DNA from 4 places in the Staphylococcus sp. Z5-21 genome. Region 4 is predicted to be linked to each of the others. Evidence: riboswitches for the same ligand, from Rfam matches in the RefSeq annotation. Region 4 holds a riboswitch; each other region holds the start of a gene.
The links. Region 4 has a riboswitch for S-adenosylmethionine ahead of M1D64_RS01475 (aminotransferase class I/II-fold pyridoxal phosphate-dependent enzyme). Riboswitches for the same ligand answer to the same signal wherever they lie in the genome.

Region 1: linked by a shared signal. The riboswitch ahead of metX (homoserine O-acetyltransferase MetX) and the one ahead of M1D64_RS01475 (aminotransferase class I/II-fold pyridoxal phosphate-dependent enzyme) in region 4 are both predicted to bind S-adenosylmethionine.
Region 2: linked by a shared signal. The riboswitch ahead of metK (methionine adenosyltransferase) and the one ahead of M1D64_RS01475 (aminotransferase class I/II-fold pyridoxal phosphate-dependent enzyme) in region 4 are both predicted to bind S-adenosylmethionine.
Region 3: linked by a shared signal. The riboswitch ahead of M1D64_RS02920 (Na+/H+ antiporter NhaC family protein) and the one ahead of M1D64_RS01475 (aminotransferase class I/II-fold pyridoxal phosphate-dependent enzyme) in region 4 are both predicted to bind S-adenosylmethionine.

What each region holds. Positions count from the first base shown of each region.
Region 1 covers NZ_CP096462.1:14,184-17,402, forward strand. Annotated here, with positions in the region: gene serS (serine--tRNA ligase) at 1-52, shown strand, start outside; gene M1D64_RS00050 (AzlC family ABC transporter permease) at 368-1,069, shown strand; gene M1D64_RS00055 (AzlD domain-containing protein) at 1,066-1,395, shown strand; SAM riboswitch class I at 1,507-1,605, shown strand; gene metX (homoserine O-acetyltransferase MetX) at 1,667-2,635, shown strand; gene M1D64_RS00065 (DUF2232 domain-containing protein) at 2,901-3,219, shown strand, end outside.
Region 2 covers NZ_CP096462.1:1,021,056-1,024,274, forward strand. Annotated here, with positions in the region: gene pckA (phosphoenolpyruvate carboxykinase (ATP)) at 39-1,628, opposite strand; SAM riboswitch class I at 1,795-1,906, shown strand; gene metK (methionine adenosyltransferase) at 2,017-3,213, shown strand.
Region 3 covers NZ_CP096462.1:629,250-632,468, reverse strand. Annotated here, with positions in the region: gene M1D64_RS02920 (Na+/H+ antiporter NhaC family protein) at 1-1,274, opposite strand, end outside; SAM riboswitch class I at 1,390-1,490, opposite strand; gene M1D64_RS02915 (flavin reductase family protein) at 1,621-2,232, opposite strand; gene M1D64_RS02910 (SDR family oxidoreductase) at 2,436-3,219, opposite strand, start outside.
Region 4 covers NZ_CP096462.1:320,783-324,001, forward strand. Annotated here, with positions in the region: gene M1D64_RS01470 (aggregation-promoting factor C-terminal-like domain-containing protein) at 79-825, shown strand; SAM riboswitch class I at 1,087-1,195, shown strand; gene M1D64_RS01475 (aminotransferase class I/II-fold pyridoxal phosphate-dependent enzyme) at 1,252-2,409, shown strand; gene M1D64_RS01480 (D-lactate dehydrogenase) at 2,435-3,219, shown strand, end outside.

The DNA of each region.
Region 1 (3,219 bases), 310 kb from region 4:
AGTGTTAGTTCCATTTATGGGTGGTAAAACAGTCATCCGTCCGACTAAATAAAAAACTGAAAGTAATGCTAAAAACGCGTAGCGACAATAGGTCCTATGCGTTTTTTGTGCACTATCGAAAGGGTAGGGGAGGTGTAAAAAGTATAAAATAGCAAATATGATTAGGCGGAATTCAGCTATATTTTAGAGGTATGTCTTAATTATTTCTAAAAATTCAGAGAAATATAAACAACGTGTGTTTAAGCTTTTTAAGACAATCGTTAGTCTAACCTCACACAAACGGATGTCTAAAGATATTGCGCATTTAGAATGAGTTGTATTAGAATTGATATATTATTTTTGAAGTGCCATGAGAGGGTGGGTGTGTATGGAAAATGAAGCGCATGTAACATTTAAACAAGGTGTCAAAGCGTGTATTCCTACCTTGTTAGGATACGCAGGCGTGGGTTTATCTTTTGGAATTGTTGCAGTTGCTTCAGGATTTAGCTTGTTGGAAATTATTTTACTGTGTTTGCTTGTATACGCAGGCGCAGCACAATTTATAATTTGCGCGCTTGTTATTGCAGGTACACCTATATCCGCAATTGTATTAACTGCGTTCATCGTCAATTCTAGGATGTTCTTATTAAGTATGACACTCGCGCCAAGCTATAAGGATTATAGTTTACTAAATAGAATTGGGTTGGCAACACTGGTAACAGATGAAACATTTGGGGTTGCAGTGACACCACATCTAAAAGGCGAAAAAATTAATGATCGATGGCTACACGGTTTGAATATAACAGCTTATGTTTTTTGGACGATTGCATGTATTATTGGTGCTTTATTTGGTAAGTACATCCATGACCCAGACGCATTAGGCTTAGACTTTGCAATAACGGCTATGTTTATTTTTCTTGCCGTCTCCCAATTTGAATCAATCAGGCGCTCAAAAGTTAAGATTTACTTAGTTCTGATTATTTGTGTCATTGTGATGATGTTGGGATTAAGTTTATTTATGCCATTATATTTAGCAATTATTTTAGCTTCTACAATAACGGCAGCACTTGGGGTGGTGATGGAACGATGACGACAACGATACATATGTTAACGATTATTATTTTATGCGGAATTGTGACGTGGTTGACTCGAATTATACCGTTTGTGATGATTTCTAAAGTTCATTTATCTGAACGTGTAGTCAAATGGCTCTCCTTTATCCCAATTACATTGTTTACAGCGTTGATTATTGATGGTGTCTTGGTCCAACAAGATGGTGTAATTGGATACACAATCAATATGGCATTTTTGATAACGATGATACCTACGATTGTAATTGCCATCGTTTCAAGGAGTTTAACGATAACGATTCTAAGTGGGATTATTATTATGGCATTGTTGAGATGGTTTTTTTAAAGAATATCATTGATGAAACACAGGATATCCGTTAGAATTAGAATAATTAGAAAATTATGATATTTCCGATTTTTAGTCTGTCATACTTTCGTTTTATACAATTAAAATCAAATCTTATTTCGAGAAGCTGAGGGACTTGGCCTAGTGATGCTTCAGCAACCGGCTGTGTAGTACGGTGCTAAAACCAACGATACACTCGAATGATAAGTAATTATAACTTCTTACTTATTTTATATGAGTGAGAAGTTTTTTATTAAGTAGGAGGGAAATCATGACGAATTATACGGTAGATACTTTAGAATTAGGGCCTTTTACAACGGAATCTGGAGAACTCATATCTAATTTGAAACTACGCTATGAACATGTGGGGTTGAAAGGACAACCTTTAGTTGTTGTCTGTCACGCTTTGACAGGTAACCATTTAACATATGGGACAAATGATCAACCAGGATGGTGGAGAGGTATCATTGATGGGGGCTATATGCCTATCAATGATTATCAGTTTTTAACTTTTAATGTAATTGGTAGTCCGTATGGTTCAAGTTCGGCATTAACAGATGCTGATTTCCCTCAAACGCTCACGTTAAGAGACATTGTACGTGCAATTGAAATAGGCATAGAAACGTTAGGATTTGAACACATTAATATTCTCATTGGTGGTTCTTTAGGAGGCATGCAAGCGATTGAATTATTATATAATCGCAAATTTAATGTCGATAAAGCCGTTATACTTGCTGCAACGGATAAAACATCATCCTACAGTCGAGCGTTTAACGAGATAGCGAGGCAAGCCATTCATTTAGATCCTAAAAATGGTATGAGTATCGCTAGACAATTGGGTTTCTTAACTTATCGATCATCTAAAAGTTATGATAAACGCTTTTCACCAGATCAAGTTGTCGCCTATCAAAAACATCAAGGTGATAAGTTTATGAATCATTTTGATTATGCATGTTATTTAACACTGCTGGATGTCTTGGATAGTCATGATGTCGATAGAGGACGTGATGATGTGGATGAAGTATTCCGTAATTTAGATACGAAGGTTATGACAATGGGCTTTACCGATGACTTACTTTATCCTGATGACCTTGTTCGAGCAGTCGGCGAGCGCTTTAAATTTCATAAACACTTTTTCGTTCCTGACAATGTAGGACATGATGGATTTTTACTTAACTTCAATGATTGGGCGCCGAATCTATATCACTTTTTAAAAGTCTATAAAATCAAACGTAAATGAACTAACTAAATAGATTTAATTTTTGGGATGTGCCGGTTGTCTTCTTACTACTAAATAGAGGTGAGAAACAAGTTGGTTACATCCTATTTTTGTGTGAAATATAAATAAGTTGTTGTTAGTGAAGAAGCGATTGATATATAACAATGATTTCTAAGGATTATAGTGAAGGTGTATTTTCTGAATAGAACTTCTATATAAAATGGGTTGCCAATAATTGTATAAAAGTTTTAAAGAGGTTAAAATAAAGGGTATAGTCAAAAATAGTATGGGAGTGGCGAATTTGTTTTCTAAAATATATCCTAAAGCAACTGTGCTTAGTATTCTAACGCTAATCGTAGTCGCTTTGGCTTTGCATATATTACCACCGCTTGGTCTTGTATTGAGCGCGTTTGCGACAATTCCGGGCATTATCTTATGGCATAAATCAATTGAATCATTCGGATTGACAGCTGTCGTAACGGTTGTATTAACAACTTTACTGGGTAATATATTTGTATTAAGTATCATGGTCCTCGTGCTCATTACGAGTTTCGTTGTTGGCCAATTATTAAAAGAAAGAACATCTAAAGAACGTATACTATATA
Region 2 (3,219 bases), 700 kb from region 4:
AATAGAAGACTACATGGCTACTTTTCTAATATTTTAAATTATTCAAATCCGCCATTGACGGCTAATTCGTCAACATCTTCTCCAAATTTTTCAAAATTAGATTTAAAACGATTAATTAAATCTTGAGCTTGTGTTCTGTATGCTTCTGGCTTACTCCAAGCATTGATAGGATTGAGCAATGTTTGAGGGACATCTTCTACTTCAACAGGAATATCTAATCCGAACATATCATCTTTCACATATTCTGCATCTCTCAATTTACCTGTAATGGCTTGATTAACCATTTGTCTTGTATAATTTAGGCTAATACGACGTCCAACGCCATACTTTCCGCCAGTCCAACCCGTGTTAACTAAGTAAACATCAACGCCATGTTTATCTATTAAGTTACCTAATAAATCAGCATAAACTTTAGCGTTTAATGGTAAGAATGGGGAACCAAAACAAGTAGAGAATGATGGTTCAGGCTCAGTAACGCCTCGTTCTGTTCCAGCTAATTTAGCAGTGAAACCACTTAAAAAATGATACATCGCTTGGTCTTTGGTTAATTTTGAAATAGGTGGTAATACACCAAATGCATCTGCAGTTAAGAAAATAATTGTATTAGGATGCGCTGCTTTAGATGGTGTCACAATATTATCAATGTGGTGAATAGGGTATGCAGCTCTAGTATTTTCCGTGTATTGCTTGTCGTCAAAATCAACATCGCCTTCTTCATCAACAACAACGTTTTCTAGAATTGTTCCGTATTTAATAGCATCATAAATTTGTGGTTCTTTTTTCTGTGATAGATTAATTGCTTTTGCGTAACAGCCACCTTCGATGTTGAAGATACCGTTATTATTCCATCCATGCTCATCATCACCGATGAGTTTACGTGTAGGGTCAGCAGAAAGTGTTGTCTTTCCAGTACCTGATAAACCAAAGAATAGAGCTACGTCGCCTTTTTCGCCAACATTTGCTGAACAATGCATACTCATAATGTCATCTTTAGGTAGTAAGTAGTTCATTACGGAGAAGATTCCTTTTTTCATTTCACCAGCATATTCAGTTCCACCTATTAGGATTACTTTATGTTTAAATGATGTGATAATGAAGGTTTCTGAATTTGTACCATCTATGGATGGGTCTGCTTTGAAGTGAGGTCCAGAAATAATAGTGAAGTTTGGTTTGATTTCTTGAGCTTCTTCATTTGTACTTGGACGGATGAACATGTTTTGAGCGAACAAATTATGCCAAGCCAATTCATTAACAACAGTGAGTTTTAACTGTGAATCTTCATCGCTACCTGCATAACCGTTAAAAACATAAAGCTCATCTTTCTTATCAAGATAGTTTAATACTTTATCATATAAATTTAGAAATTTTTCTTCTTCGATAGGTTGGTTTATGTTGCCCCAATCGATGTCATCTCTATAAGATGGCTCAGTGACAATAAACTTATCTTTTGGTGAACGACCAGTATATTTACCAGTTTTTGCATTGATGGCGCCTAATTCCGTTAGTTCGCCTTCATTATTTTCTAAAATTTTATTATACAACTGAGTTGTAGATAATTGAAATAATGAAGATTGCTTGTCTAAAATGCTTTCAATTTTGCTTGTATAAGTGTATGTATCTACCGCCATACTTGATCCCTCCACGCTATTTAGTTGATGTAAGCCTTTACAATTACAGAGTATAACATATATAGATTAATAGTCCACACCAATTTCAAAGGAATTTTAAATAAATATTAATAAATGTAAAATTGACATTATATGTTAGATTAGGTACTATATAGATTAACGGATTCTCTTATCCTGAGTGGCGGAGGGACATGGACCCAATGAAGCCCAGCAACCTCTTCTTAATTGAAGAAAGGTGCCAAACCGTTTGCAGACAAATAGCGTCTGAACGATAAGAGCGAATGGACGTATAAAGGGCCTTCTCTCTATTTACTATAGTGTAGAAGGCCTTTTTTAATGAGCTCAACAGAGAGAGAATTTTCGTAATTTAAAACTAAAGGAGCAAATTATGACATATAATAAAAGATTGTTTACTTCAGAATCTGTAACAGAAGGGCATCCGGACAAGATTGCTGACCAAGTATCGGATGCGATTTTAGATGAAATTTTAAAAGATGACCCAAATGCACGTGTGGCTTGTGAAACGACTGTAACCACAGGTATGGCTTTAATTTCAGGAGAAATTTCAACAACAACTTATGTTGATATACCAAAAGTAGTTAGAGAAACAATTAAAGAAATAGGTTACACACGTGCGAAATTCGGTTATGACAGCCAAACGATGGCTGTATTAACAGCAATTGACGAACAATCTTCTGACATCGCACAAGGTGTAGATACAGCTTTAGAATATCGCGACGAAGCTTCTGAAGCGGAAATTGAAGCTACGGGTGCAGGAGATCAAGGCTTGATGTTTGGTTATGCAACTAATGAAACAGATACGTATATGCCGTTACCCATTTTCTTATCACATCAGTTAGCTAAACGCTTATCTGACGTACGTAAAGATGAAATTTTAAAATACTTGCGTCCTGATGGAAAGGTTCAAGTGACAGTTGAATATGATGAACAAGATAAACCAGTTCGAATAGATACTATTGTTTTATCTACGCAACATGCTGAAGATATTGAATTGGATCAAATTAAAGATGATATTAAAACACACGTTATTTATCCAACAGTGCCAGAGTCATTATTAGATGAACAGACGAAATTTTATATTAACCCAACTGGTAGATTTGTAATCGGCGGTCCTCAAGGAGATGCAGGACTAACAGGTCGAAAAATCATCGTGGACACATATGGTGGATATGCACGTCATGGTGGTGGATGCTTCAGTGGTAAGGATCCAACTAAAGTTGACCGCTCAGCTGCATATGCTGCACGTTATGTAGCTAAAAATATTGTTGCAGCTCAATTGGCTGAAAAATGTGAAGTACAATTAGCGTATGCGATTGGTGTTGCTGAACCGGTTTCAATTTCAATAGATACATTTGGTACTGGTAAAGTCAGTGAATATGAATTAGTAGAAGCTGTAAGAAAACATTTTGATTTAAGACCTGCCGGAATTATTAAAATGCTTGATTTAAAACATCCAATTTATAAACAAACAGCTGCATATGGTCATTTTGGACGTACTGATGTGCTATTACCATGGGAAAAATTAGATAAAGTTAACTTATTAAAAGATAGTGTCAAAGCTTAAACTGAG
Region 3 (3,219 bases), 310 kb from region 4:
GGCAATCTAAAGGCGATAGCAATCAGACCACAAATCCCTAATATCATCGGATAAATCGCATACGGTACCAATTCAAACGGTGATATAGATGCCACACCTGCTGCTGCAATAAGCTGTGGACTATACGGTAATAGTCCTTGGAAACAGCTTGCAAACATATCTAGAATACTTGCTGATTTACGCGGATCTACACCATATTCATCTGAAATGTCTTTAGCTAATGGCCCTGCCATTAATATAGAAATCGTATTATTAGCAGTTGAAATATCGGCCACACTCACTAAGCCAGCAATTCCTAGTTCTGCGCCACGCTTAGATTTCACTCTATTACGCACAAAATTAAGTAACCATGTAATACCACCATTGTGTTGTATCAATGCCACTAGACCACCAATTAATAGTGCAATAATGGCAATATCCTCCATGCCAATAATCCCTTTAGAAATAGAGTTTAATAACCCAATCCAATCAAAGGTACCATAAAATAAACCTATAATTGCCGAAAGTATAATACCGCCAATAAGTACAATAATAACGTTGACGCCGAATAATGCGAGTATGAGTACAAATAAATAAGGTACTACTTTTATAAGATCATAATCGTAGCTCTTAGATGCATCAATTTGTGCTCCATTTGTTAAAAACCAAAGTACAATGACAGTAATTATGGCACCAGGTAACACGATTTTGATGTTCACCTTAAACTTATCACTCATTTTTGTTTTTTGAGTTCTTACCGCAGCTATCGTTGTATCTGAAATCATTGATAAATTATCACCAAACATCGCCCCACCTACGACCGTCGCCATAGTGATGGCTGCAGAGACATCCGTTGCTTGGCTTAGTCCAAAGCCAACAGGCGCTATAGCTGCTACAGTGCCCACGGATGTACCCATAGAAAGTGACACGAACATACATATCACGAATAAACCTACAATGATTAAATTCTCAGGAATCAAAGATAGTCCCAAATTCACTGTAGATTTTACGCCACCCATATCTTCAGTTGTTTGCGAAAACGCTCCTGCTAATAAGAAAATGAGCATCATTAGTATAATATTGGAATGTCCTGCACCCTTAGTAAAAATTTCAACTTTCTTTTGAAATGATTCTTTTCTATTTAATACAAGTCCCACAATTGTCGCTACTAGTATCGCAACATTTAGGGGCATTGTAGTGAAATCGCCGGTAATGATACCAACACCTAAAAACATACCCACAAAAATAATTAAAGGTATCAGTGCCCATGCATTACCTTTCTTTGTCTCCTCCATACAAAACCAACTTTCCTTTAAGTTCAAACAGAACATCAATTTTTCTACCATTAAATAAACTTACTCAAATAAAAAACTCTTTCCAATTGAAGAAAGAGTAAACTTTGTACATTTATTCTTATCTTCTAGCATAAATGATGCTACTGGAATTGGCACACGCATAATCATGTTGCCGAAGTATCCACAGGCCAGTCCCTCCACTTCTCTTGATAAGTTATTTAATTTATTTTTCACAGTACAATATTAAATTAGTTTCGTCAATTACTGTTTTAAATTCTTGCTTAAACTTTAACAAATCTTAACAATTAGCTGATGAGCTAATGACTTCAGTCTTATCATTTATAAATTACTCTGTTGGTCGATTAATCGTAAATGATTGTCCTAATGCAGCATAATCATTTCCAGCTAAACGTGCCACAGGCGCTAATGCTTGTGCATCTATTTTACTATCATCAAAGTAAACTGCCTCATCAATGTGATACATCACAACCTCACCAATGATTAAATCTGATCCTTCTTGAGCATCGCCTAATGTAACGATTTGATTTAGTTTGCATTCCATTCGAATTTTGGCTTGTTCCACACCTGGTACAGGCACGACTTCTGATTTCACACATGTCAACTGCGTTCTTTCTAATTCATTTAGTGTTCTGTCTATAGGTGCAGCCGTTTTATTTATTTGTTCTACAGTCATTTCATCTGTAATATGAACTACAAATGAGCCTGTTTCTTCAATATTTAACGATGTATCTTTGCGCTTTCCTTGTGAACGTGCAGTAGAAATCATAATCATAGGAGGTGCGCTGCATACAACATTAAAAAAACTGAACGGTGCAGCATTTAAATTCCCATCTTTATCCTGTGTTGTCACAAATGCAACTGGTCTTGGAATAACACTACCACTTAGTAATTTATAATTCTGTTGTTTCGTTAATGTGTTTGCGTTATATTGTTTCATCCACATTTATACTCCTTTTAAAAATAATAAAAAAGCGAGACAGAAACCAAACATTGAATTTGATTTCTCAATCTCGCCCATATAACGTCGGCTATATGACTCATTGTAATATTCGCTTATCAAGCTAGAAGTCACAGGGTTTAGATGATACAACTTTAATGTGATTGAATCATCTCCACATTAGCTGTGACGTTTCATATAACCTAGTCTAACTGAGTACCACCTGTCACACCATATACTTGACCTGTTGTATAACTGGATTCTTCAGCTGCCAAGTGTACATATGTGCCTGATAATTCTACAGGTTGACCTGCTCTGCCCAAGACTTCCTTTTGTCCAAAGCTCGGAATTTTAGATTGCGGTTGACCACCAGAAATTTGTAATGGTGACCAAAATGGTCCTGGCGCAACACAATTCACACGAATGCCTTTCGCACCGAGTTCTTCGGATAGACTTTTCGTTAATGAAATAATCGCAGCTTTTGAAGCAGCATAATCATGTAAAATTGGGCTTGGATTGTAACCTTGAACTGAAGAGGTCAGCGTAATGGTTGCACCAGCTTGTAAATAATCTACTGCTTTTTGAACTGTCCAAAATATTGGATAAACATTCGTCTCAAATGTTTCTGAAAACGAAGCTGTGTCAAAACCTTTTATGCTTTCTCTATATTGTTGATGACCGGCGACAATGGTTACATTGTCTAACCCGCCAAGTTCGTTGTAAGCTGTTTCAACTAAATCGTAATTAAATTGTTCATCTCTAATGTCACCTGGAATTAAGACAGCTTTTCTTCCTGCTGCTTCAATGACTTGTTGTACTTCTTCTGCATCTTGTTGTTCTGCTGGAAGATAATTAATTGCTACATCAGCGCCTTCCTTAGCGTAAGCAATAGCTGCTGCTCTGCCTATAGCTGAGTCTCCACCAGTAACTAACATTTTATAATCATTTAAACGACCATAACCAGTATAGGATGTTTCACCACAATCA
Region 4 (3,219 bases):
TTTCAGCACATACGATAAATAATTTAACGAAAATATAATTTAATTTAAAAAGAAATTAATTGGAGGATTTTTTTTATTATGAAGAAAACAATTTTAGCATCATCATTAGCAGTAGCATTAGGTGTAACAGGATATGCAGCAACAGCTGATCACAATCAAGCGCATGCATCAGAAGAAAATATCGACCAAGCGCATTTAGCTGACTTAGCTCAAAACAACCCAGAGCAATTAAATGAAAAACCATTACACGCTGGTGCGTATAACTATGATTTCGTATTAGGTGGAAACGAATATACTTTCACTTCTGATGGCCAAACTTGGTCATGGAATTATACAACTGCAGGTGCTCAAAGTGCATCTTCTAACACTATCCAAGATGTAACTGCTCAAGCAACTACACACACTAACGAAACTTCAGCTAACGAAGTTCGTACACAACAACAATCAAGCAACACTGAAGTAGCAGCTGTTGAAGCGCCTAAAGCTTCATCTAACACAAACGTTCAAACTGCACAAACAAGTGCTGCAGTAAAAACTTATAAAGCTGCTCAAACTTCAGCTGCTTCAACTGGTGGATCAGTTAAAGCTCAATTCTTAGCTGCTGGTGGTTCAGAAGCTATGTGGAATTCAATCGTTTTACCTGAATCAAGTGGTAATCCAAACGCTGTTAACTCAGCTGGATACAGAGGTTTAGGTCAAACTAAAGAATCATGGGGTACTGGTTCAGTAGCTGATCAAACTAAAGGTATGTTAAACTACGCTAAACAGCGTTATGGTTCAGTAGACGCAGCGTTATCTTTCCGTGCTTCACACGGTTGGTGGTAGGATTTATAGCACTGAACACGCGGTTTGGTGGTATAAATATAAGAGCCTGAGACATAAATTAATGTCTTAGGTTCTTTTTCAATTAGGCAGTAGATGACTGGATTGAAAATACACTTATATCAAGCTTTTTTCAATCCTAGTCATCCTTGCCGGGGTAGGACTACGAAATCTCTATTAGAAAATTTGATTTCTGTCCTACTCCCTTTTTTTGCATTGACATGTTTGAATATTCTGATAAAATTAATAGTAATTTAAAAGCAAAACTTATCCAGAGAAGTTGAGGGAATTGGCCCTGTGAAGCTTCAGCAACAGACTTTGTAAAGAAGTACTGTGCTTCGTCCAACAAGTAACACTACTTGAAAGATAGGTGACATGTAAACTATATGCCACTTTCGTAGGTATATAGTTTTTTTTAGGAGGACTTTGATGGTGATTTCGGATAGATTAGCACAAGTACCAGATAGTTATTTTGCAAAAACGATGGGGCAGCCTGTTGAACATGGGCCGTTACCTTTAATTAATATGGCGGTAGGTATACCAGATGGAGAAACACCAACAGGGATTATTGATTGTTTTACAGATGCATTGCGAGAGCCAAATAATCAAAAGTATGTAGCATTTCATGGTAAAGAGACTTTTAAACAAGCGATTGTAGATTTTTATCAAAGGCAATATGATGTCGTGTTAGATAAAGACGATGAAGTCTGTATTTTGTACGGAACTAAAAATGGTTTGGTAGCTTTACCATCTTGTATTGTTAATCCTGGTGAAAATGTACTACTACCAGATCCAGGTTATACAGATTATAAGGCGGGTGTCTTATTAGCTGATGCACATCCACAACCGCTCGTATTAGAACCACCATATTACTTGCCTCAATGGGATAAAGTGGATAGGGATATATTGAAAAATACGCGATTAGTCTATTTAACGTATCCAAATAATCCTACTGGATCAGTAGCTACACAAGCTGTATTTGATGAGGCTGTAGCGCAATTTAAAGGTACAAAGACTAAAATAGTTCATGATTTTGCGTACAGTGCATTTGGGTTTGATCATAAAAATCCGAGTATTTTACTAACAGAAGGTGCAAAAGATTTAGCGATTGAAGTATTTTCATTATCTAAAGGATATAATATGTCCGGTTTTAGAGTTGGATTTGCAGTAGGCAATAAAGATATCATTCAAGCGTTGAAAAAATATCACACACACACGCATGCGGGTATGTTTGGTGCGTTACAAGATGCAGCGACCTATGCATTGAATCACTATGATGATTTCTTGGACGAACAAAGTAATATTTTCAAACAACGTAGGGATACTTTTGAAGCGAAGTTAAAGGAAGAAAATATTCCATTTGAACCGATGAAAGGTGGTATATTCTTGTGGCTAAAAACGCCGCCAAATTTTGACGGGGAATCATTTGTTGACTATTTATTACAAGAGCAATCCATACTTGTTGCACCGGGTATTCCGTTTGGTGAACATGGTAAAAACTATGTGCGTATATCATTAGCGCTTGATGATGAGCAATTGAAAGTAGCTGCCGAGAGAATCCAATCTCTGAGACATCTGTATGAATAACATTAATTTTAAAGGGGATGCTAACATGACGCGTATAAAACTTTTTGGCGTTAGAAATGAGGATAAAGCTTTCATTGAAGCTTGGTCTAATAAGCATAAAGTAGAAGTCGATTTAGATGAAGATTTATTAACATGTGAAACTGTCTCACGTGTAAAAGGATTTGATGGTGTGTCTATTTCGCAACAAATACCATTGGACGAAACCATTTATAAGCAATTACATGATTTTGGGATTAAACAAATTGCTCAACGTAGTGCTGGCTTTGATATTTATGATTTTGAATTGGCGGAAAAATATAATTTGATTATTAGTAATGTACCTTCTTATTCACCACATTCAATTGCGGAATATACTGTGTCACAAGCACTCAATCTAGTTCGTAATTATAATGACATTCAACAAAAAACTGCTGAATATGATTTTAGGTGGCAACCGGATATATTATCACGTTCTATTAGAGACTTGAAAGTTGCTGTCATTGGAACAGGTCGCATTGGTTCAATTGTTGCTAAGATATTTGCGCAAGGATTTGACGCTGAAGTAACGGCTTATGACATTGCACCTAATGATGATTATAGAAGCTTTTTAACTTATGCAAGTACCATCAATGAAGCAATCCAAAATGCAGATATCGTAACAGTACATATTCCAGCTAGTAAGGAAAATGATTATTTGTTTGATGAAACTTTATTCAATGAATTTAAACCAGGTTCTGTATTTATTAATTGTGCTCGAGGTACAATTGTGAAAACAAGCGCATTAATCGATGCTTTAGATCGAGGTTTGATAAAAGGTGCAGCATTAGATAC